Linked DNA regions of Paludibaculum fermentans. The protein of the gene in region 3 interacts with the protein of the main gene of each other region in a pairwise test. Links are inferred from orthologs where the notes say so. Each region holds a gene or a part of one and is shown on either strand. Other genes may lie near its edges. The genes, in order: dnaE, ctaD and IRI77_RS06810.

Evidence for each region.
Region 1: the proteins of IRI77_RS06810 (region 3) and dnaE interact in binary tests that used the Escherichia coli proteins (3 or more experiments, as listed by UniProt). The link is inferred for Paludibaculum fermentans from one-to-one orthologs.
Region 2: the proteins of IRI77_RS06810 (region 3) and ctaD interact in binary tests that used the Escherichia coli proteins (3 or more experiments, as listed by UniProt). The link is inferred for Paludibaculum fermentans from one-to-one orthologs.

What each region holds. Positions count from the first base shown.
Region 1 is NZ_CP063849.1:6,022,336-6,030,019, forward strand. Bases 1,779-5,828 are described here. They hold dnaE (DNA polymerase III subunit alpha), read right to left. Parts: upstream 5,453-5,828; coding sequence 1,979-5,452; downstream 1,779-1,978. Other genes in these bases: IRI77_RS23730 (acetyl-CoA carboxylase carboxyltransferase subunit alpha), read right to left, coding at 1,779-1,965; purD (phosphoribosylamine--glycine ligase), read right to left, coding at 5,594-5,828. Also shown: IRI77_RS23720 (SprT-like family protein), read right to left, coding at 1-747; IRI77_RS23725 (hypothetical protein), read right to left, coding at 748-1,020; more of IRI77_RS23730, read right to left, coding at 1,027-1,778; more of purD, read right to left, coding at 5,829-6,916; tRNA uridine-5-carboxymethylaminomethyl(34) synthesis enzyme MnmG, read left to right, coding at 6,923-7,684. UniProt on the Escherichia coli protein: DNA polymerase III is a complex, multichain enzyme responsible for most of the replicative synthesis in bacteria. This DNA polymerase also exhibits 3' to 5' exonuclease activity. The alpha chain is the DNA polymerase catalytic subunit.
Region 2 is NZ_CP063849.1:2,043,156-2,049,740, reverse strand. The notes cover bases 2,462-5,412. They hold ctaD (cytochrome c oxidase subunit I), read left to right. Parts: upstream 2,462-3,086; coding sequence 3,087-4,739; downstream 4,740-5,412. Other genes in these bases: IRI77_RS08115 (cytochrome c oxidase subunit 3 family protein), read left to right, coding at 4,771-5,412; coxB (cytochrome c oxidase subunit II), read left to right, coding at 2,462-3,073. Also shown: IRI77_RS08140 (hypothetical protein), read left to right, coding at 1-668; IRI77_RS08135 (hypothetical protein), read left to right, coding at 689-1,228; IRI77_RS08130 (SCO family protein), read left to right, coding at 1,239-2,135; more of coxB, read left to right, coding at 2,132-2,461; more of IRI77_RS08115, read left to right, coding at 5,413-5,439; IRI77_RS08110 (cytochrome C oxidase subunit IV family protein), read left to right, coding at 5,458-5,859; IRI77_RS08105 (DmpA family aminopeptidase), read right to left, coding at 5,915-6,585. UniProt on the Escherichia coli protein: Cytochrome bo(3) ubiquinol oxidase is the terminal enzyme in the aerobic respiratory chain of E.coli that predominates when cells are grown at high aeration.
Region 3 is NZ_CP063849.1:1,721,255-1,727,655, reverse strand. Bases 1,676-4,442 are described here. They hold IRI77_RS06810 (aminotransferase class I/II-fold pyridoxal phosphate-dependent enzyme), read left to right. Parts: upstream 1,676-2,384; coding sequence 2,385-3,500; downstream 3,501-4,442. Other genes in these bases: larB (nickel pincer cofactor biosynthesis protein LarB), read right to left, coding at 3,955-4,442; IRI77_RS06805 (hypothetical protein), read left to right, coding at 3,559-3,942; IRI77_RS37900 (lytic transglycosylase domain-containing protein), read left to right, coding at 1,676-2,332. Outside these bases: IRI77_RS06815 (hypothetical protein), read left to right, coding at 1-111; more of IRI77_RS37900, read left to right, coding at 68-1,675; more of larB, read right to left, coding at 4,443-4,701; IRI77_RS06795 (DUF192 domain-containing protein), read right to left, coding at 4,720-5,190; IRI77_RS06790 (UbiA-like polyprenyltransferase), read left to right, coding at 5,223-6,155; aminofutalosine synthase MqnE, read left to right, coding at 6,163-6,401. UniProt on the Escherichia coli protein: Shows aminotransferase activity with methionine and histidine as substrates, and to a lesser extent also with phenylalanine.

The DNA.
Region 1 (7,684 bases), 4.3 Mb from region 3 along the record:
CACGTAGAAGACGCGATAGCGCTTGCCGTCGGAAAACAGCTGTCCCGCCGCATCCTCCACCAGGACGGTGACGCGCTTGGTCACGCGATTCACGCGGCCTTTGTAGGTGCGGCCTTCGAAGGCGAAGCTGACCATGGAGCCCACACGGATGCCCGCTTCCGCAGCCTGCTCACGACGCGTGATGAGATTGTGCGTATGGGCCGTGTGGCGGAAGTGGCGGGCGGTGATGCCCTGGAATCGCGCGGCCGAGCAATCGCTCTCGCCCCAACAGAGCATCTCAATGAGGTGCACGAGTTCGTGTTCGAAGATGCGCTGCAAGCCCGCGAAGCGATTGGTGCATTCGATCCCGCAGACGGTGACGGAACGCGAGTCCTCTTCAAACGAGTCGAACAACATGTTCACCGCGACGGAGATCTCGTAGCTGACCGCGCCTGTGCGGCTGGTGAAACGAGTCGTCTTGCCGCCAGTCTTTGTCATGCGCGATGACAGCCGGAAGCTGAGACTTTGCCCTTCCAGGGCATTGCCGCACAGGCCCTCGAAGAAGAATCTGTCGTAGGCCTCAAAGAGCAGGTGCAGATCGCGCGGGTGTACAACAATGAAGTCCTCGCGATGCAGATGCCGGGACTGGGCCAGGACGTACTCCCGCACCTGCCGCAAGCGGTGCGCGACCAGATCGTCGGACCAGTGGAATAGCAGAACGTTCTCGGCGAGCAGACCGCGCGCCGGCGCTGGAGACGGAGACGCCATCTAGTCGAGCCAGCGCACGCTCACCGGCTCACCGTGCGTGCATTGTTGTGTTTCCGTCACGCCCGCGGCAATCAACGCGCAAGCTGTGTCCGTCGCGGTACGCAACGCCGCTTCCTTCGATTCTCCGGAGGCGACCTTGCACGAGTTGCGGCCCTGGTAGGTCATGCACACCTCGACACGGTTCTTGCGATTGCCCAGCATCAGGTAAGTCGTCACCCCAAGGAAGAGGAAGAAGGCGACCACGCCCATCAGGATAAATTTGCCCTTGTTCAAGCGTCGCTACTCCGTGAAGAAGCTGCCCATCTGCCGGAACTTCTGATACCGCTGTTCGATCAATTGGTCCGGACTCATCGGAGCCAGTTCGTCAATGGCCGCGACCAGCGTCTGGTGCAGATACTGCGCGGCTCGATCGTAGTCGTCCTGCGCGCCGCCAAGCGGCTCGGGGATAATGCCGTCGATCAGGCCCTGCCGCACCAGGTCGCTCGCCGTGATCTTCAAAGCAGCGGACGCCAGCGCACCCTTCGTGGAATCGCGATAGATGATGGCCGCGCAGCTTTCCGGAGAGATCACGCTGTAGACCGCGTTCTCCAGCATGAACACCTTGTTGCCCACACCCAGCGCCAGCGCGCCGCCGCTGCCGCCTTCGCCAATCACCACCACAATCAGCGGCGACTGCAGTCGGGTCATCTCCCGCAGATTATAGGCAATGGCCTCGGCCTGGCCGCGCTCTTCCGCGTCAATGCCCGGATAGGCCCCCGGAGTATCGAGGAAAGTAATGATCGGACGCCGGAACTTAGACGCCATCTCCATCGCGCGCATCGCCTTGCGGTAGCCTTCCGGCTTCGGCATGCCGAAATTGCGGATCAGCTTCTGCTTTGTGTCACGGCCCTTCTGCAGGCCGACCATCATTACCGGGTGGCCGCCGAGCATCGTGCCGAAGCCCGCGACAATGGCCGCATCTTCACCGTAGAATCGATCGCCGTGAATTTCCGTGAAGTCCGGCACGAGCCGGTTGATGTAGTCCAGCGAGTGCGGCCGTTTGGGATGGCGAGCAAGTTGGACACGCTGCCACGCCAGATTGACGCCTTGCTCACCGCGCAGCGCTTTCAGTTCGCCCTCGAGATCGGCGAGCTGTGCCTGCGCACCTGTGGAGGTGAGCTGGAGCTGCGAGATCTCGCGCTCGATATCGGCGATGCGTGCTTGCGAAGTATCGCTCATATAAAGATGCTTCCTACGAGGCTATCACTTCAAGCGCTTCCGGTCCGCAGATGCGCTCGATTTCGGCCTTGAACTCCTTATCCGGACGGATGCGCGCCGTGACATCAAGTGTCACTGCAAAGTCTCTCGGCTTCTCCAGCTTCAGCCGCACTGAGGTCTCGCCCGGCTTGGTCGTGAACAGCTTTTGCAACGCTTCGGCTTTCTCGTTGCCGGTTGCCGAAAGCCGCACACGGATGGAGACCAGCGAAGGGAAATTCACACGGGCCAACTCGAGCGGAATAATCTCCTGGATGTTCAGCTTGATCGTGCCGTCTTCCTCGGGCATCGCCTTGCCACGCACCAGCACCGCTTTGTCCTCTTCAATCTCTTTTTGAAGATGCTCGTAGCGGGTGGCGAAACACAACGCTTCCACCGAACCAGTCCAGTCCTCGAGCTGTGTGATGGCCCAAGGCTTCTGTTCCTTGTTGCGCCGCCTCTGCACGCTGCGCAGGATGCCGCAGACCGCGATTTCCATGCCTTTTTCGAGGCCCGCCAGATTCTCGGTGGTGTACGACGTGAGCTCCGTCACTTTCCACCGATACTCGTCCAGGGGGTGGCCGCTGACGTAGAAGCCGATGGTCTCTTTTTCGCCGCGCAGCTTCTCCGCCTGACTCCAGTCATTCAGCCTGGGCAGTGCGCGCGAAGAAGAGGGAGAGTCGTCTCCAATGAGCTCGCCGAACAAACCAGTCTGCCCGCTGAGCTTGTCCTTCTGGGCGCGCTGGCCGGATTCGATGCAGTCCTCGATGATCGCGAACAACTGCGAGCGGTAGCCTTTCAGACTGTCCATCGCTCCCGCTTTGATCAGGCTTTCCATCACGCGGCGATTCACCGCCGAGAGATCAACTCGTTCACAGAAGTCGTCCAGCGACTTGAAGACGCCGCCTTCGTTGCGAGCCTTCACAATGGCTTCCACCGCGCCCACGCCGACATTCTTCACTGCGCCCAAACCGAAGCGGATCTTGTCGCGGCCCACTGGCGTGAAGTTCAGGTCCGACTGGTTCACGTCGGGCTGCAGCACCTCAATGCCCAGAGAGCGGCATTCGTTGATGTACTTAACGACCTTATCGGTGTTGCCCGTTTCCGACGTTAGCAGCGCCGCCAGGAACTCCACCGTATAGTGCGCCTTCAGGTAGCCGGTGAGATAGGCGAGATAGCCATAGGCCGCCGAGTGTGACTTGTTGAACCCGTACTCGGCGAACTTCGCCAGCAGGTCGAACAGGGCCTCGGCCTTCTTGGGCGGATGGCCGTTCTTCCTCGCGCCGTCGAGGAAACGGGCGCGCTGCTTGTCCATCTCCTCTTTTTTCTTCTTGCCCATCGCGCGGCGCAGAAGATCGGCTTCACCCAGCGAGTAACCGGCGATACGCTGCGCCACCTGCATAACCTGCTCCTGATAGATCACCAGGCCGTAGGTTTCTTCCAGCAGCGACTTCAACTCGGGCAGATCGTACGTGACCGGCTTGCGGCCCAGCTTGCGATCGACATAGTCGTCGACGAAGCCGTTCTGAATCGGGCCTGGACGATAGAGGGCGTTGAGGGCGATGAGGTCCTCAATGCGCTCAGGATGCGAGCGCCGCAACACATCCTTCATGCCCGACGATTCAAATTGGAAGACGCCGTCAGTCAGGCCCTGGCCGAAGATGCGCTCATACGCGTCCTTGTCGTCCAGAGGCAGATCTTCCAGCACCAGCGTCTCGCCGCGCGTCTTCTTGATCAGCGACAGCGCCTCGTGCACGATGGTCAGCGTGGTGAGACCCAGGAAGTCCATCTTGAGCAGCCCGAGTTTCTCGAGCATGGACATTTCGAACTGGGTAACAATTTCCTCTTTGTTGGTGCGGTAGAGAGGAACGATCTCGGCGAGCGGCACCGGTGAGATGACAACGCCCGCGGCGTGCACGCCCGAGTTGCGGGCCATGCCCTCCAGGCGCTGCGCGATGTCGAGAATCTCTTTGACCTTCGGATCCTTGGCGGCGGCCTCCAGGATCGCGGGCTCCTCGTCGAGAGCCTTCTTCAACGTCATCTTCGGGTCGGCCGGAATCAGCTTCGAAAGCTTATCCACTTCGCCAAAGCTCATGTCCAGCACGCGGCCCACGTCCTTGATCGCGGCCTTCGGAGCCAGCGTGCCGAATGTGATGATCTGCGCCACCTGCTCGCGCCCGTACTTCTCGGTGACGTACTGGATGACCTCGCCGCGGCGGTTCGTACAGAAGTCCACGTCGATATCAGGCATGCTGACGCGTTCAGGATTCAGGAAGCGCTCAAACAGCAGGCCGTAGTGCAGCGGATCCACATCGGTGATCCCCATGCAGAAGCTCACCAGCGAGCCGGCGGCCGAACCGCGGCCCGGACCCACCGGCACGCCCGTCGATTTCGCGTAGCGGATGAAGTCCCAGACGATGAGGAAGTAGCCCGAGAACTGCATCTGCTGGATCAGTTTGATTTCGCGATCCAGCCGCTCAATGTACTCGGCCATGTCGAAGCGCAGTTGGCCCTGCGCCGCCATCTTGTCCAGCTTGCCGCGGCGCTTCTCAAAGCCCTGCCGCGCCACGTACTCGAAGTAGCTGTCGATGGTCTGCTCCGGCGGGACGTCGAACTTCGGGAAGGGCTCCTTCACCGGGTCCATCTTCACCTGGCAGCGTTGTGCGATGTCCCACGTGCGGTCCAGCGCGTCTTCCACCTCGCCGAAGATAGTCATCATCTCTTCGCGCGTCTTCAGGAAGAATTCGTTGGTGGAGAACTTCAGGCGCTTCTCATCGCTCACCAGCTTGCCGGACTGGATGCAGGTGAGAATGTCCTGCGCGCGATGGTCGCTGTGCTCCAGGTAGTGCGCGTCGTTGCTCGCCACCAGCGGAATGCCGGTCTCGCGCGACATGCGGTAGACCTGCGGCATCACGACCTTGTCTTCTTCCAGCCCGTGATCTTGGATCTCGAGGAAGAAGTTGTCCTTGCCGAACAGATCGCGATACTCGTACGCCAGCTTCTGCGCGTCGTCGTACTTATCGTTCATCAACGTTTCGTTGATGTCGCCCTTCAGGCAGGCCGACAGCGCGATCAGCCCCTTGCTGTGCTGCGACAGCAGGTCCTTGTCGATGCGCGGCTTGTAATAGAAGCCGTCGAGACTTGCCGTCGACACCAGCTTGATCAGGTTCCGGTAGCCTTCCTGGTTCTCGCACAGCAGCACCAGATGGTTGTAGCGCCGGTTCGTTTCGTCCTTGATCCGCCGGTCGTTCGGCGTGATGTAGACTTCGCACCCGATCACCGGGTGGACGCCATTGTCCTTCGCCTTGAAGTAGAACTCCGCGGCGCCAAACAGGTTGCCATGGTCCGTCAACGCCACCGCCGGTTGGTTTTGCTTCACGGCGAGCTTCATCAGCTTGCCGATTTCGCAGGCCCCGTCCAGCAGCGAGTAGTCGGTGTGGCAGTGTAGATGGACGAACGGCTTGTCGGACATCGGTGAATTCGGCAGAAATGGTAGGGACGGGCAGATTCGAACTGCCGACCTTCCGCTTAGGAGGCGGACGCTCTATCCAGCTGAGCTACGTCCCCGGATCTTCTATCTATTCTACAGCCCGGCTGGGGTCATCGTCTGCGCTTACCAGCGCTTCAGACCCTTGGCTCCGATGTCGCGCCGGATCTGCATCCCGTCAAACCGGATGGGCGCGCAGGCGGCGTAAACGTTATCGATCGCAGCCTGCAGCGTCGCGCCGCTATGCGTCACGCCCAGCACGCGCCCGCCGGAGGTGACCAGCTTACCGTCCGCCATCCTGGTGCCCGCGTGGAACACTGTCGCGCCGGTCGCTTCCGCTTGCTCAATCCCGGTAATCTCGTCTCCCGTCCGCACCTTGCCCGGATAACCATGCGCCGCCAGCACCACACAGACAGAAGGATCCTGTTTAAACTTGAGCAGTTCGGGCCGCACCTGCCCGCTAGCCGCCGCATGCAGCACCGCCCCGAAGTCGCAATCCATCCGATGCAGCAGCGCCTGCGTCTCGGGATCGCCCAGCCGGACGTTGAACTCCAGCACCATCGCTCCGCGTTCGGTCATCATGAGCCCGGCGTACAGGAATCCGCGGAACGGCGCACCCTCCGCCTTCATCTGCTGGACCGTGCGCTCCATCACGTCGCGCATCACCTGGTCGCGCTGCGCCTGCGGCAGGATCCGCGAATCCGAGTAGGCGCCCATGCCGCCGGTGTTCGGACCCTGGTCGCCCTCGAAAATGGTCTTGTGGTCCTGCGAGGGCTCCAGGGGCAGTACACGCTCTCCGTCGCTGAGCCCTATGAAACTCACCTCTTCGCCGGTGAGAAACTCCTCTATGACCACCTTGCCGCCAGCGGAGCCCACCAGGGCACCGCTGAACATCCCATCCAGGGTTTCTTCCGCGTGGCGGCGGTCCGGACTAATCACGACACCCTTGCCGGCAGCCAGGCCGTCGGCCTTGATCACGACGGGGTAGTCGAATTGATCCAATGACTTACGGGCTTCAGCAGGGTCAGAAGTCGAGACAAACCGGGCCGTGGGAATGCCGGCCCGCTCCATGAAACGCTTCGAGAAGATCTTGCTGCCTTCCAGCTGAGCCGCGGCCCGGGTCGGCCCAAAGATCAGGCGCCCTTTGGATTCAAAGAGATCCACGACTCCCTCGACCAGCGGAGCCTCCGGACCCACCACGGTGAGATCCGCGCCAATTGAGTCCGCCAACTGTAGTAAATCTACAGGTGTAGAAGATGATGGCTTCAAACAGGTGGCCACGGACGCGCAGCCAGGGTTCCCAGGCGCTACGTAAACCTCTGAAACAGAAGGGCTTCGCTTCAACCGCCAAGCGATGGCGTGTTCGCGTCCGCCGCTGCCCAGAACCAGAACTTTCACAGCGTAACTCCTCTCGCTACAATTAACTAGGATATCTGGGAACCCCCTCACCTGCCAATGCGACAGATCAACTACGACGTTGTGATCATCGGAGCCGGACATGCCGGATGCGAGGCGGCCCGTGCCTGCTCGCGGATGGGCCTGCGCACCGCGATGGTCACAATGAACATCGACCTCATCGCGCAGATGTCCTGCAACCCAGCCATTGGCGGAATCGCCAAAGGGCACCTGGTCCGGGAGGTCGACGCGCTGGGTGGAGTGATGGCCGAGGTGGCCGATCAGATCGGGATCCAGTTCCGCCTCCTGAACACCAGTCGCGGCCCGGCTGTCTGGAGCCCCCGCGCCCAGATGGATAAGAAGCAGTATCGCTTCAAGATGCGTGAGACCCTGGAGCACGAACCGAACCTCCGCATCCTGCAGGCCGAAGTGGCCGAGATCGAGTATGACGATCTGGCGGACGGCCGCCGCAAGGTCCGCTCCATCCGCTTGTCGGATGGACGCTCGCTCCAGACCCGCACCGTGGTCGTCACCACCGGGACCTTTTTGAATGGCCTGGCCCACGTAGGCGAGACCAAGTCCAACTGCGGCCGGAGCGGGGAAGCGCCGTCGAACCTCCTGGGCCACCACCTCCGCAGCCTCGGTCTGCAGTGGACCCGCCTCAAGACCGGCACCCCTCCGCGTCTCGATGGCCGCACCATTCAGTGGGACCGGTTCGAACCGCAACCGGGCGACCCCATCCCCACCCCTTTCTCTTTCCTCACCACCAGGATCGACCGCCCCCAGATCGAATGCCACATCGCCTACACCACTGATGAGACC
Region 2 (6,585 bases), 320 kb from region 3 along the record:
GGAGCGCACCGGGCCTGCTGATGCTGTTCCTCACCGCTTCGCTGGCTGCCTACGACTGGGTGATGTCGCTGGACCCGCACTGGTACTCCACCATGTTCGGCGTGTACTTCCTGGCCGGCGGCGCCCTGGCCTTCATGGCCGCGCTGATCCTCATCTGCCTTGGACTGCGGTCGGCCGGCTACCTCGAGAATTCGGTGAAGGACGAGCACTACCACGATCTGGGCAAGTGGCTCTTCGCGCTGACTGTCTTCTGGGCGTATGTGACCTTCTCGCAGTACATGCTGATCTGGTACAGCAACCTGCCCGAAGAGGTTGCCTGGTTCCAGCGGCGCCTGGCGGGCGGATGGTATAACTGGCGGCCGTTTTTGATCTTCTGCCACTTCTTCATCCCGTTCTTCGCGCTGATGCCCCGCGCCAGCAAGCGGAACCTGAAGGTGCTGGGTTTCTTCGCCGGTTACCTGATGCTGATGCATTACTTCGACATCTACTGGCAGGTGATGCCGGTGCTGCACGGCAAGGGTCCGCAGGTGAGCTGGATGGATCCCGTGGCCTTCCTGGCCGTGGGTAGTGTATTTGGCCTGATGTTCTGGTCCGGACTGCGTAAGAAACCGCTGGTGCCGGTGGGCGATCCACGGCTCGACCAGTGTCTTGCGTTCCATAACGTCTAAGGGCCCCTGGAGTATCGAAGATGCTTGATCCGAATCAGGAACACGATCCGACAATGCCCGAGACGGCCATCATGGTCGAGGGTGTCGACTACGACCGCCGCGACGCAAAGGCCGGCCTCATCGCCATCGTTTCGATGGCCGTCATGGGCCTGTTCATTGCCATGATCATCGGCGTCTACTGGCTCTACACGGTCGCCTACGAGCGCGTGGAGTACGACCAGTACACCGGCGTCGCCAGCAAGGAACTGCAGGCGATTCACGATCGGGAAGAAGAGCAACTTCATCGCTATTCGTACATCGATAAAGAGAAGGGGATTGTTCGGATCCCGATCGATCGCGCGATGGACATCGTTGCCACGGAATTCGGCGAAGGCAAGGTGAACTACAACACCAAGTCGTACGCCGTGAAGGATGAACTGCCCGGTGGCGCTGCCGGCGGAGCCAATGCTCCCGCACCCGGCGCCGCACCGGCCGGAACCGCTCCCGCAGGCGCTGCCCCGGCGGCGCCCGCAACCACGCCCGCCAAGCCGGCCGCCACGGAACATAAGGCGGCCCATTAGGGACTCTTTCATGCTCACTCTGAAGACAGCACAAACCGAAAGGATGCAGCGCCCCGGCGCGCAGGCGCTCACGCGTCTTCGCCGCCTGGCCGTTGTGCCTGCCGCCGTGCTGTTGATGTCGGGTGCTTCCGGTTTGCTGGCCCAGTCTGAAGACGAGAAGACGCCGCGGGAACTGACGGGCGTTGATGTCGTCGAACACCTGGGTCAGAAGATCGATCTCAACCTTCAGTTCATCGGGGAAGACGGCTATCCACACGCGCTGAAGGAATACTTCAGCAAAGGTAAGCCGGTCGTCCTGAACCTTGTCTACTACTCCTGCCCGATGCTCTGCAACCTGGTCATGAACGGCCAGACGCAGGCTTTCCGCAAGCTGAAGTGGACCATCGGCAACGAGTTCGAAGTGGTGACCATCTCCATTGATCCCACTGAGAACTTCGGCCTGGCCCGCAGTAAGAAGGCGTCGTACCTCAACTCCTACGAGCGTGAGACCTCCGGCTGGCACTTCCTGGTGGACCATCAGGAGAACGTGGCCAAGCTGGCCAAGCAGATCGGTTTCGGCTACCGCCGGGATCCGGCCACCGGCCAGTACGCTCACGCGGCGGCCATCTTCGTGCTCTCACCGGAGGGCATGATCAGCCGCTACCTCTACGGCGTCAACTTCAAGCCGTTCGACATTCAGATGGCGCTGACGGAAGCCGCGAGCGAGAAGTTCGGCGTCAGCGACCGTATTCTGCTCTACTGCTTCCACTACGATCCAGCCTCCCGCGGCTACGTCCTGTTCGCGCGCAACTTCATGCGCGGCGGTGGCGCGCTGGCGCTGTTGATCTTCGGTTTTGTCCTGTTTCGATTGTGGCGACGTGAACGCCGGGTTGGATTCAACCACCCTCCTATGGTGACTGCGAAATGAATTGGTTCCAGAACTGGATGCTGCCCAAAGCGGCGGCCACACATGCCGGTGACGTCGATGGACTCTATATGTTCATCGTCTACCTCACCATATTCTTCTTCTTCTTCAACGGAGCGTTGATCCTGTACGCCGTACGGAAATGGCGGCGGCGCTCAGCGAAGGAGGTGACGCCGCACATCACGCACAACACGAAGATGGAGCTCATCTGGAGCATCATCCCGCTGTTCGTCGTGATGGGCATCTTCTTCTGGGGCTTCAAAGGCTATGTCAAAGCCTGGGTTCCGCCGAACGACTCCATGGAGATTGTCGTCACCGCCAAGAAGTGGGTATGGCAGTTCGAGTATCCGGACGGTACTCGTACACTGAACGATCTCCACGTGCCGCTGAACAAGCCCGTGAAGCTCGTGATGCACTCCGAAGACGTGATTCACAGCTTCTTTGTGCCCAGCTTCCGGCTGAAGCGCGACGTGATCCCGGGCCGTTATACGGAACTCTGGTTCACCCCGACTGAGCCGGGCGTCCAGCAGGTGTTCTGCGCTGAATACTGCGGCAAGGGCCATAGCGACATGCTGGCCCGCATCTTCGTCGACACCCCCGAGCAGTACGAGACGTTCCTGCGCGAAGGCGACGAACAGGTTCGCAAGATGCCGTTGAAGGATCTCGGCAAGCTGGTCTACGAAAACAAGGGCTGCGCGACGTGCCACTCTCTGGACGGCACCCGCGGCCAGGGCCCCTCCTGGAAGGGAATCTGGGGCGAAACGGGCAAGGGTGCGGACGGCAAGCCTTATACGGTTGATGCCAACTACATCCGCCAGTCTGTGCTGCAGCCTCAGGCTGTGGTGGTACAGGGCTTCGAGCCGATCATGCCGACGTTCCAGGGTCTCCTGCGCGAGCGCGAAATCCTGGGCGTGATCGAGTTCATCAAGTCGGTGAAGTAACAGGAGCAACGGAATGGCAGATACTTTAACGACCCACGGCAACGGTCACGCCGCTCACCACGGCGACTATTTGGATGACCCGAAAGGGTTGGCCAGTTGGCTGACGACTGTCGACCACAAGCGCATCGGCCTGATGTACATGTGGTCCGTCTTCTTCTTCTTTCTGGTCGGCGGTATCTTCGCACTGCTGGTTCGCATTGAGCTTCTGACGCCCAAGCAGACCATCATGACGGCTGAGATGTACAACCGGGTGTTCACCCTGCACGGCGCCATCATGGTGTTCCTGGTGATCATTCCGGCGATCCCCGCGGCTCTGGGCAACTTTGCGCTGCCCCTGCTGCTGGGCGCCAAGGACGTCGCGTTCCCGAAACTCAACCTGGCTAGCCTCTACGTTTATTGGACCGGCGCCCTGATGGCTGTGACGACCCTCGCGCTGGGCGGCGTCGACACCGGTTGGACCTTCTACACGCCCTACTCCAGTACCACTGGCGGCGGCGTCACCCTGATGGTCCTGGCCGCGTTCGTGCTGGGCTTCAGTTCGATCTTCACGGGCGTCAACTTCATCGCCACGATCCACAAGCTGCGCGCGCCCGGCATGGGTTGGTTCGAGATGCCGCTGTTCTGCTGGGGGATGTACTCCACGGCGCTCATCCAGATCCTGGCCACGCCGGTGCTCGCCATCACGCTGCTGCTGCTCTGCATGGAGCGCGTGCTCAGCATCGGTATCTTCGATCCCCAACTGGGCGGCGATCCTGTGCTCTTCCAGCACTTCTTCTGGTTCTACTCGCACCCGGCCGTGTACATCATGATTCTGCCGGCGTTCGCGGTGATCTCGGAAGTCATCCCCACCTTCTCGAAGAAGACAATCTTCGGCTACAAGGCCATCGCCTTCTCTTCGGTTGCGATTGCGCTGCTCGGCTTCCTGGTCTGGGCGCATCACATGTTCACCGCCGGCATGAGCCTGTTCGCCGGCGCGATCTTCAGCTTCATCACCTTCTTCATCGCTATCCCCTCGGCGATCAAGGTGTTCAACTGGATTGCGACCATGTGGCGCGGCTCCATCTCGCTGGAAGCGCCGATGCTGCACGCCATCAGCTTCCTGCTGATCTTCACCATCGGCGGCCTGACCGGCCTGTTCCTGGCCGCTCTTTCCACCGATGTCCACTTGCACGACACCTACTTCGTCGTCTCACACTTCCACTACGTCATGGCCGGATCGAACCTGATCGCGTTCCTGGCCGGAATCCACTACTGGTGGCCCAAGATGTTCGGCCGGATGTACAACAAGCGCCTGGCCGCCATCGGCGCCGCGCTGGTGTTCCTGGGCTTCAACGCGACCTTCCTGCCGCAGTTCGTGCTGGGCAGCCGCGGCATGCCGCGCCGCTATTACAACTACCTGCCTGAGTTCCAGTCGCTCCATGTGGCATCCACCATCGGCAGCTGGATTCTGGCCTCCGGCCTGTTCCTGATCGGAGCTTACCTGCTGGCTTCGCTGCGCCAGCCCAAGAGCATGGTGGCCAACCCCTGGGGCGGCCGCACGCTGGAGTGGGAGACCGATTCTCCGCCCACCACGCACAACTTCGAGGGCCAGCCCGTCCTGCAGCACGGCCCCTATGACTATCGTGCCAACCCCGCGCCCGTCGGCGTGGAGGAGCACATCCACTAGGATCGACGGAGTTCTTCAAGAGACGCATATCATGAGTACTGCGACCCATACGACCAGCGCCGATCACGGGCACTCGCCGTTCCTCCAGCATCACTTCCGTGACATGGACCAGCAGTTCAATACCGCCAAGATCGGTATGTGGCTGTTCCTGGTAACGGAAATCCTGATGTTCGGCGGCCTCTTCATCGGCTATGGCATCATGCATGCCAGCCACCCGCAGGCCTTCCTGGCGGCTCACCACCACCTGGACCGCACGATGGGCGCCATCAACACCATCGTCCTGCTCTTTTCCAGCTTCACCATGGTGATGGCGATCTGGGCCGCGCAGACCTCACGCAAGGGACTGGTCATTCTGTTCCTGGTCATCACCCTGCTTTGCGCCGCCACCTTCATGGGCGTCAAGTATTCCGAGTACAGCCACAAGTTCCACGAAGGGCTGCTGCCGGGCAAATACTACACGCATGAGGGCGACACCGTTCCCGGCCAGTTCCTGTTCTTCAGCTTCTACTTCATGATGACCGGCCTGCACGGTATCCACGTGCTGCTGGGCATGGTCGTCATCAGTTGGCTGATCTTCCGGGCTGTGCGGGGCGATTTCGGCCCGGATTATTACGGGCCGCTGGATGTCACCGGACTGTACTGGCACCTGGTCGATCTCATCTGGATCTACCTGTTCCCGTTGATGTATCTGATTTCCTAGAGGAGACCACCCGGAACCATGTCTCAATCCGCTTCGCACGCCGCACACATTACCGGTCCGAAGACCTACGGCGCCGTCCTGCTGGGCCTGCTGGTGCTGACCGTCATCACGGTCCAGGCCTCCTACATCGACTTCGGGTCCATGAACACGGTGGTCGCCCTCATCATCGCGACTATCAAGGCTTCGCTCGTCGCGCTGTTCTTCATGCACCTGCGCCACGACAAGTTCAACGCCGTGATCTTCGTCGGCGGCCTGCTGTTCCTATCGATCTTCATCATCTGGACGATGTTCGACTTGGGCACACGGGAAACCATCCTGCCGTCGAACCTGAAGGAACCTGTGCTGGAGTTCCCCGGGGCTCCGCTGAACAAGCCGGTCCGTCCTTCCACGGGACAGCCCGCGGGCACACCGGCTCCCTAACCGTCAGCCGATCGTTGATCCAAAGACGCCATGCTCCCCTTGGAGTGTGGCGTTTCTATTTGCTGAGTACTTTGTGCGCGCGCAGGATATCGAGGACTCGCTCCACCGGCAGCGCCTCGACGGTGTGCCCATTCGAAGTCACTGTCTCCGCCTTGAACAGCGAGTTGTTCACCGCCTCTTCCGTCGCTTCAATGACGCCCTCGAACAGTGGTGTCATGTCGTCGTTGGAGACCAACGGTGAGCCGCCCCGGTGCGTGGAGAATGCGATGGCGTAGTCGCCGCTGCCATTCGAGCCCGAGGAACCAGTCCGGCCCAGTCCCAGCATCGCCCGCGCCGCCATGCGCTTCAAATTCCGTGCATCCACCGGAGCGTCCGTCGCGATGACGATCATGCAACTGCCGTCCTTTGAGCCCTGGCCCGCGCGGCGCAGCTCGCGGCCGACGGGAATGCCTGCAATCATCAGGTCGCCGCCATAGTTTGATTGCACCAGCACGCCCACCGTGTACTGGCCCAGAACGCGGGAGGACGTTCCAATGCCGCCCTTGTATCCGAAGGCCACCGTGCCGGCGCCGGCGCCCACGGCTCCTTCTTCCACCGCCCCGGAATGGGCGCCGCGCAGCGCCGCGAAGACTTCGTCCTTACCCACCGGCCGGCTGCGGATGTCGTTCAGGTAGCCGTCGTTTGTCTCACCCACGACAGCATTGATGCTGCGCACCTGCTCATTCC
Region 3 (6,401 bases):
TTTCTCCACATCCCGTCCATGATCGATTACTTTCACATGGAGCTGGTCCGTACTCTTGCCAATGACGATGCTTCGCTGTTGGGGCCGGAATATCCGGGCCCACTCGTCTAAAGCCAAACGCGCGGGCGGCGGGCTCATCCCGCTCTTAGTCTGCGCGCTCACCGCGGGCGCGCAGACAGACCCGGCCCTGCGCCTGAAAGCCGGTGTGGAAGCCCTGGACAAGAATGCGTCCGCGGTGGCTTTGGGACAGTTTTCCGGACTGCCTGCCCGCCTGCCCCAGATTGCCGACTACCTCGCCTTCTGGACGGCCCAGGCGCACCTGCAGAGCAGGAATTATGCCGCCGTTGCGCCCGCATTGGAGCCCGTCTTCCGGCAAACTCCGGCATCGCCCCTGGCCGGCCGCGCCGCGATCATGGCGGCCCGCGCGCTGGTCGAACTGAACTCCTTCGGACCTGCCCTGCAGGCGCTCAGCCGCGTCGCAATGGATCAGTTGCCGATGCCGCAGGCCGCCTTGTTATTCGCCCAGGCTTACTCGGGCACGGGCGACTCAGTTTCAGCAGCCGTGCAGTACCAGACTGTTTACTTCTACTACCCGCTGACCGCCGAGGCTGGAGACGCCGGTACGGCCCTGGCCGGGCTGGAACGGGAACTGGGTGAGCGTTATCCGCCGGCCATGCCCACAGCCCGCCTGCAGCGCTCGCAAAAGCTGATCGATGGCGGCCAGGCGACCCGCGCCAAGTCCGAACTCGAAGCCATGATCCCCCTGCTGGGCGGCCTGGAACGAGACCAGGCCCGCGTCCGGCTGGGCGCTGCCGACTATCAGATGAAGCGCACGGAAACAGCGGCCTCCTACCTGCGCAGCCTGCAGGTGGACGATCCCGAGGCCGAAGCCGAACGCCTTTACTACCTCGCCGCCTGCTACCGCCGTCTCGATCGCGATGCCGAGATGCTGGCCACTGTGCAGGAGATCGGCCCCAAGGCGCCCTCCTCACCCTGGCGGCTGAAGGCACTGATCCTCGCGGCTAACAATTACCTGGTCGCCAACGACTGGAGGAAGTTCACGCCTCTCTTCCAGGCTTGCGCCGAGGCCTTCCCCAACTCCGAGGAAGGGCCTGGCTGCCACTGGAAGTACACCTGGCGCGTGTATCTCGAACGAAAGGCGAACGCCGGCGAACTGCTCCGCCAGCACGTCACCCAGTACCCGTCCTCCGACAAGGCCGGCGCCGCGCTGTATTACCTGGGCCGCCTGGCCGAGTCGGCTTCCGACCTGCCGGCGGCCAAACGCTTCTACAACGAGGTGCTGGGCCGCTTCCCGAACTACTACTACACCGCGCTGGCCCGGGAGCAGTTGAAACGCTCGCAGGTCGCCCTCGCGGCGGCTTCGCCGGAGACCGAACGCTGGCTGGGCACCATCGCCTGGCCCGACCGCATTCGCCAGGCCGACTTCAACGCGGATGAACTCACCAGCCGCCGGATCGAGCGGGCTCGCCTGCTGGCCCGTGCCGGCCTGGACCAGTGGGCCGAAGGCGAACTGCGCTTCGGGATCCGCAACGGCGGCAAGCGCTTCCCCCTGGCCGTCGAACTGGCCGAAACCGCCCATCGCCGCGGAGCCCCCGACGTCGGCCTGCGCTACATCAAGAGCACCATCCCGGATTACCTGTGGCTGACCGCGGAGGGCGCGCCCAAGAGCTTCTGGAAGCTCGCCTTCCCGTTTCCTTACCGCGCCAAGATCGAACGCTTTGCGAAGGAGCGGTCGCTCGATCCCTTCCTCGTCGCCGCGCTGATCCGCCAGGAATCGGAGTTTAACCCGGCGGCTATCTCCGTGGCCAAGGCTGTGGGGTTGATGCAGGTGATGCCCGGCACCGGCCGAGAACTCGGCCGCCGCGTCGGCCTCAAAGCCGTCATGCCCAGCTCCCTGAAGGTCCCGGATATCAACCTCAACATCGGGACCTACTATTTGCAGCACCAGTTGGCCGCCCGCAATGGCAGTGTCGAGGACACCCTCGCCGGCTACAATGCGGGGCCCTCGCGCGTGCCCGTCTGGCGCTCTTGGTGGGACTTCCGCGAATCCAGCGAATTCGTGGAGACTATCCCGTTTACGCAGACCCGCGAATACGTCCAGATCGTCATGCGCAACGCGGAGATGTACCGCCGGATCTACGCCAACGAACCGTATTCCATCGAGCCCGAGCCGCCCCCGCCGCCGGCCACCATCACTGCCGCCCCGCCGGCCAGGAAGACCGCCAAAGCACCAGTCAAAGCGACGACCAGGAAGTCGAAACACTCCAACTCCAAAAAAGGTAAGCCGAGTGCCACTCGAACCAACAACTGAGCGCTTTCGCGCCCACCGCGTGGAGCACTTCACCGAAAGTGTCATCCGCGAAATGACCCGCCTCGCCCTGCGCCACTCCGCCGTGAACCTGGCCCAGGGGTTCCCCGATTTCCCCGCGCCGGCCGAGCTCAAAGAGGCGGCCACCCGCGCCATCGAGGAAGACTTCAACCAGTACGCCGTCACCTGGGGCGCCAAGCCGCTGCGCGACGCCATTGCGGCGAAGTACCTCCGGCACTACGCGTTGGAACTGGACCCCGAGACCGAGATCACCGTCGTTTGCGGCTCCACCGAGGGCATGATCGCGTCGCTGCTCGCCACGACGAATCCTGACGACGAGATCGTGATCTTCGAGCCCTACTACGAGAACTACGGGCCCGACGCGGATCTCTGCTCGGCCAAGCGGCGGTATGTCACGCTGCACGCGCCGGACTGGACGTTTGATCCCGACGAACTGCGCGCTGCCTTCAACTCAAAGACGAAGGCCATCATCGTCAATACGCCCAACAATCCGACGGGTAAGGTTTTCACTCGCACGGAGTTGGAGTTGATTGCCGAACTGTGCCAGGAGCATGATGCCCTCTGCATCACAGATGAGATCTACGAGCACATCCTGTACGACGGCGCCGTCCACGTTCCTGTGCTGACCCTGCCCGGCATGCGGGACCGCACCATCCTGGTCAACTCCATGTCCAAGACGTTCTCAGTGACCGGGTGGCGCGTCGGTTGGGTACTGGCGGCTCCCCACCTCACTACGTCCATCCGGAAGGTACACGACTTCCTGACTGTGGGCGCGGCCACACCGCTGCAGCAGGCGGGCGCGTTTGCCCTATCTTTACCTGACAAGTATTTCATTGATTTAGCAGTGCATTATGCTGAGCGCCGAGACTATCTAATGGGGCTGCTCCGAGTTGCCGGATTGGCCCCCTATCGGCCCGCCGGCGCATACTATATCATGAGCGACATTAAATCCATCGGGTATTCGGATGATGTTCTCCTTAGCCGTCATCTTGTTGAAACGGTGGGAGTTGCATGTGTACCTGGAGGGTCATTTTTCAGCCGGCAGGGTTTGGGATCGCACTTAATTCGCTTCTGTTTCTGTAAGAAGTATGAGACGCTGGAGGAGGCGGGGCGCCGTTTACAGCGTGCGTTCCGTGGTGCCGCCGACTAACTGACGCTAACAAGCGTCATAGCAGTTGAAGTGCATTCGATTGGCTGAAGGAGAAACGATGCTGCCGAATTTCCTCCTGCCGGAACAGGTAGTCCGTCAGAACGGGTCCGGTCCCACGCTCGAGATCGGCGATTCCGCAGGCGATGTAATCAGCCTGACGCTGGGGATTCATCGAACCATTGAACAACAGAGCCTGGACTTGTCGATTTCCGGCTCAGTGGACGGTGAAAACTGGGGCGACAAGCCTCTGGCCGCTTTTCCGCAGAAGTTTTATTGCGGTGTGTATAGCTTGATTGTGGATCTCTCTGACCGGCCGGACGTTCGTTTCCTGCGTGTTGACTGGAAAGTCAGCCGCTGGGGCCGGGGAGAGCCGACGCCCTTATTTGGAATGTACGTCTTCGCCGAAGCTGTTGGCCAAGGTGTAATGGGCGCCGCCGGCTAACCGCTGGCGCCGCTACAGACGGTTGATGAGGCTGGCGACATAGCCGCCGCCGAACCCGTTGTCGATGTTCACCACGCTCACGTTGCTGGCGCAGCTATTCAGCATCCCCAGCAGCGCTGCCAGTCCATGGAAGCTGGCGCCGTAACCCACGCTGGTCGGCACCGCGATGACTGGACAACTGACGAGCCCGCCCACGGCACTGGGCAGGGCACCCTCCATCCCTGCGCACACGACGATCACGCGCGCCTTTGTGATGCGATCCAGGTTTCCGAAGAGCCGGTGAATCCCCGCCACGCCGACGTCATGGATCTGATCCACATCGTTGCCCATCACCTCGGCCGTTACCACCGCTTCGAGGGCGACGGGCATGTCCGTTGTACCCGCGCTGATCACAGCCAGCGGTCCCTTGCCGTGCATGGTCCGGTCGCGCCACACCCGCAGCGCCCCGCAGGCGGGAAAATACTCGGCCTCCGGGTACAACGCCTTCATCCGGCCCGCCACTTCTTCGTTGGTCCGCGTCACCAGGACATTGGAAGCCCGCTCCAGCAGTCGCTCCGCAATCCCCAGGATCTGCTCAGTGGTCTTGCCTTTGCCGAAGATCACCTCCGGCATCCCGGTGCGAATGGCGCGATGATGGTCCACCGTGGCGTAGCCCAGATTCTCGAACGGCATGTGCCGCAGGCGCTCGATCGCCGCGTCAATCTCTACCGCGCCCGAACGCACCTGTTCCAACAGTGACTTGAGGTGATCCTGATCCATTTCGGTGTTTGCGCCTCTCTAGAAATCCAGCGTCATGCCCGGCTTGATATTGTTCTTCGCAGCCACGCCGGCGGCCACTTCCAACACGTAGGCGGCGTTGAAGCCCCCACCGTACGACAGGCACTTCTCCTGCGGACCGGGGCAGGGCGGCACCTTGTGTACCAGCTGAACCACTGTATGCTGGCGATCCATCCAGATCATGTCGAGCGGCACCTTCACTTCGAACATCCAGTAAGGGTACTTGCCCTCCTTCTGGTGGACGAACAACATGCCCTCGTTCTCCGGCAGCGAATCGCGGAACTTCATGCCGCGCATCACATCCGCCGGTTGAATCGCCAGTTCCGCCCGGATCTTCGTGCCGTTCGGGAAGGTCACCTGGCGCGAGTTGTAACCCACTCCGTTTCCGCTCTCGCCGCCGCCACAGCCGGCCATCAGAAATGACAGGGCCGCCGTCGCCAGCCAGAAAATCCGGAAGCGTCTTACATGCATCGATTAAAATGGTAGCTGGATTGCCAGCCGGAATGCACCAAGCCACCTCTACTTTTAGTCCCCCAGCCATCTGGCGCCGCCTCGTCCTGACGCTCGACATGATCAAGTTTGAGCACTCGGTGTTCGCCTTGCCTTTCGCCCTCACCGGCGCCCTGCTCGGCTGGCGCTCCATCGGCTACCCGCTGGACGGCATGGCGGCCAAGCTCGCCTGGATTGTCGTCGCCATGGTGGGTGCGCGCTCGGCCGCCATGGCCTTCAACCGTGTCCTTGACGCCGATATCGACGCCCGCAATCCGCGCACCAAGGCCCGCCACATCCCGGCCGGGCTGCTCAGCCGGACCTTTGCCTGGGGCTTCATCGCCGCCACCTCGGCCGTCTTCCTGCTGGCCGCCGGCATGTTGAATCCGCTCTGCTTCCGCCTCGCCCCGGTCGCGCTCGGCGTCGTCTTCTTCTACTCCTGGACGAAACGCTTCACGCCTCTCTCCCACGTGGTCCTGGGCTTCGCGCTGGGCATCGCCCCGGCCGCCTCCTGGATCGCCATGACCGGCTCGCTCAATCCGCGCATCCTCTGGCTCACTGCTGCCGTCACCCTCTGGACCGCCGGCTTCGACATCATCTACTCCTGCCAGGATTATGACTTCGACCAGCGCGAAGGCCTCTTCAGCCTGCCCGCCAAACTGGGCCTCGCCAATGCGCTCATCGTTGCCCGTTTCTTTCACCTCGCCATGATCGGCTGCCTGGTGCTGCTGGCCCTCTCGCTGGGCGGCGGCATCTCGTCCTGGCTCGGCATCGGCGTGGTGGCCGCCCTGCTGCTCTACGAACATTCTCTGGTCCATGCCAACGACTTCTCCCGTGTCGACGCCGCCTTCTTCACCGTGAACGGCTGGGTCGGCATGTTATTCTTTGGTTTCTGGGCCTTTGACATCCTCTCCGCCATGCCCGGACTGCATCTCCTGGGAAACTGACACACCTATGCTGCCTGATTTCTCTCAGCCCACTTTCGACGACCGCCGCCTGCTGCCCATCTACGACAAGGTCAAGGCCGGCGAACGGCTCAGCTACGAAGACGGGCTGACCCTCTACCGCTCGCCCGACCTCCTCGCCGTCGGCCACATGGCCAACCTGGTTCGCGAGCGTCTGCACGGCAACGTCACCTACTTCAACGTAAACCGCCACATCAACCCCACCGACGTCTGCGTGGCCTCCTGCAA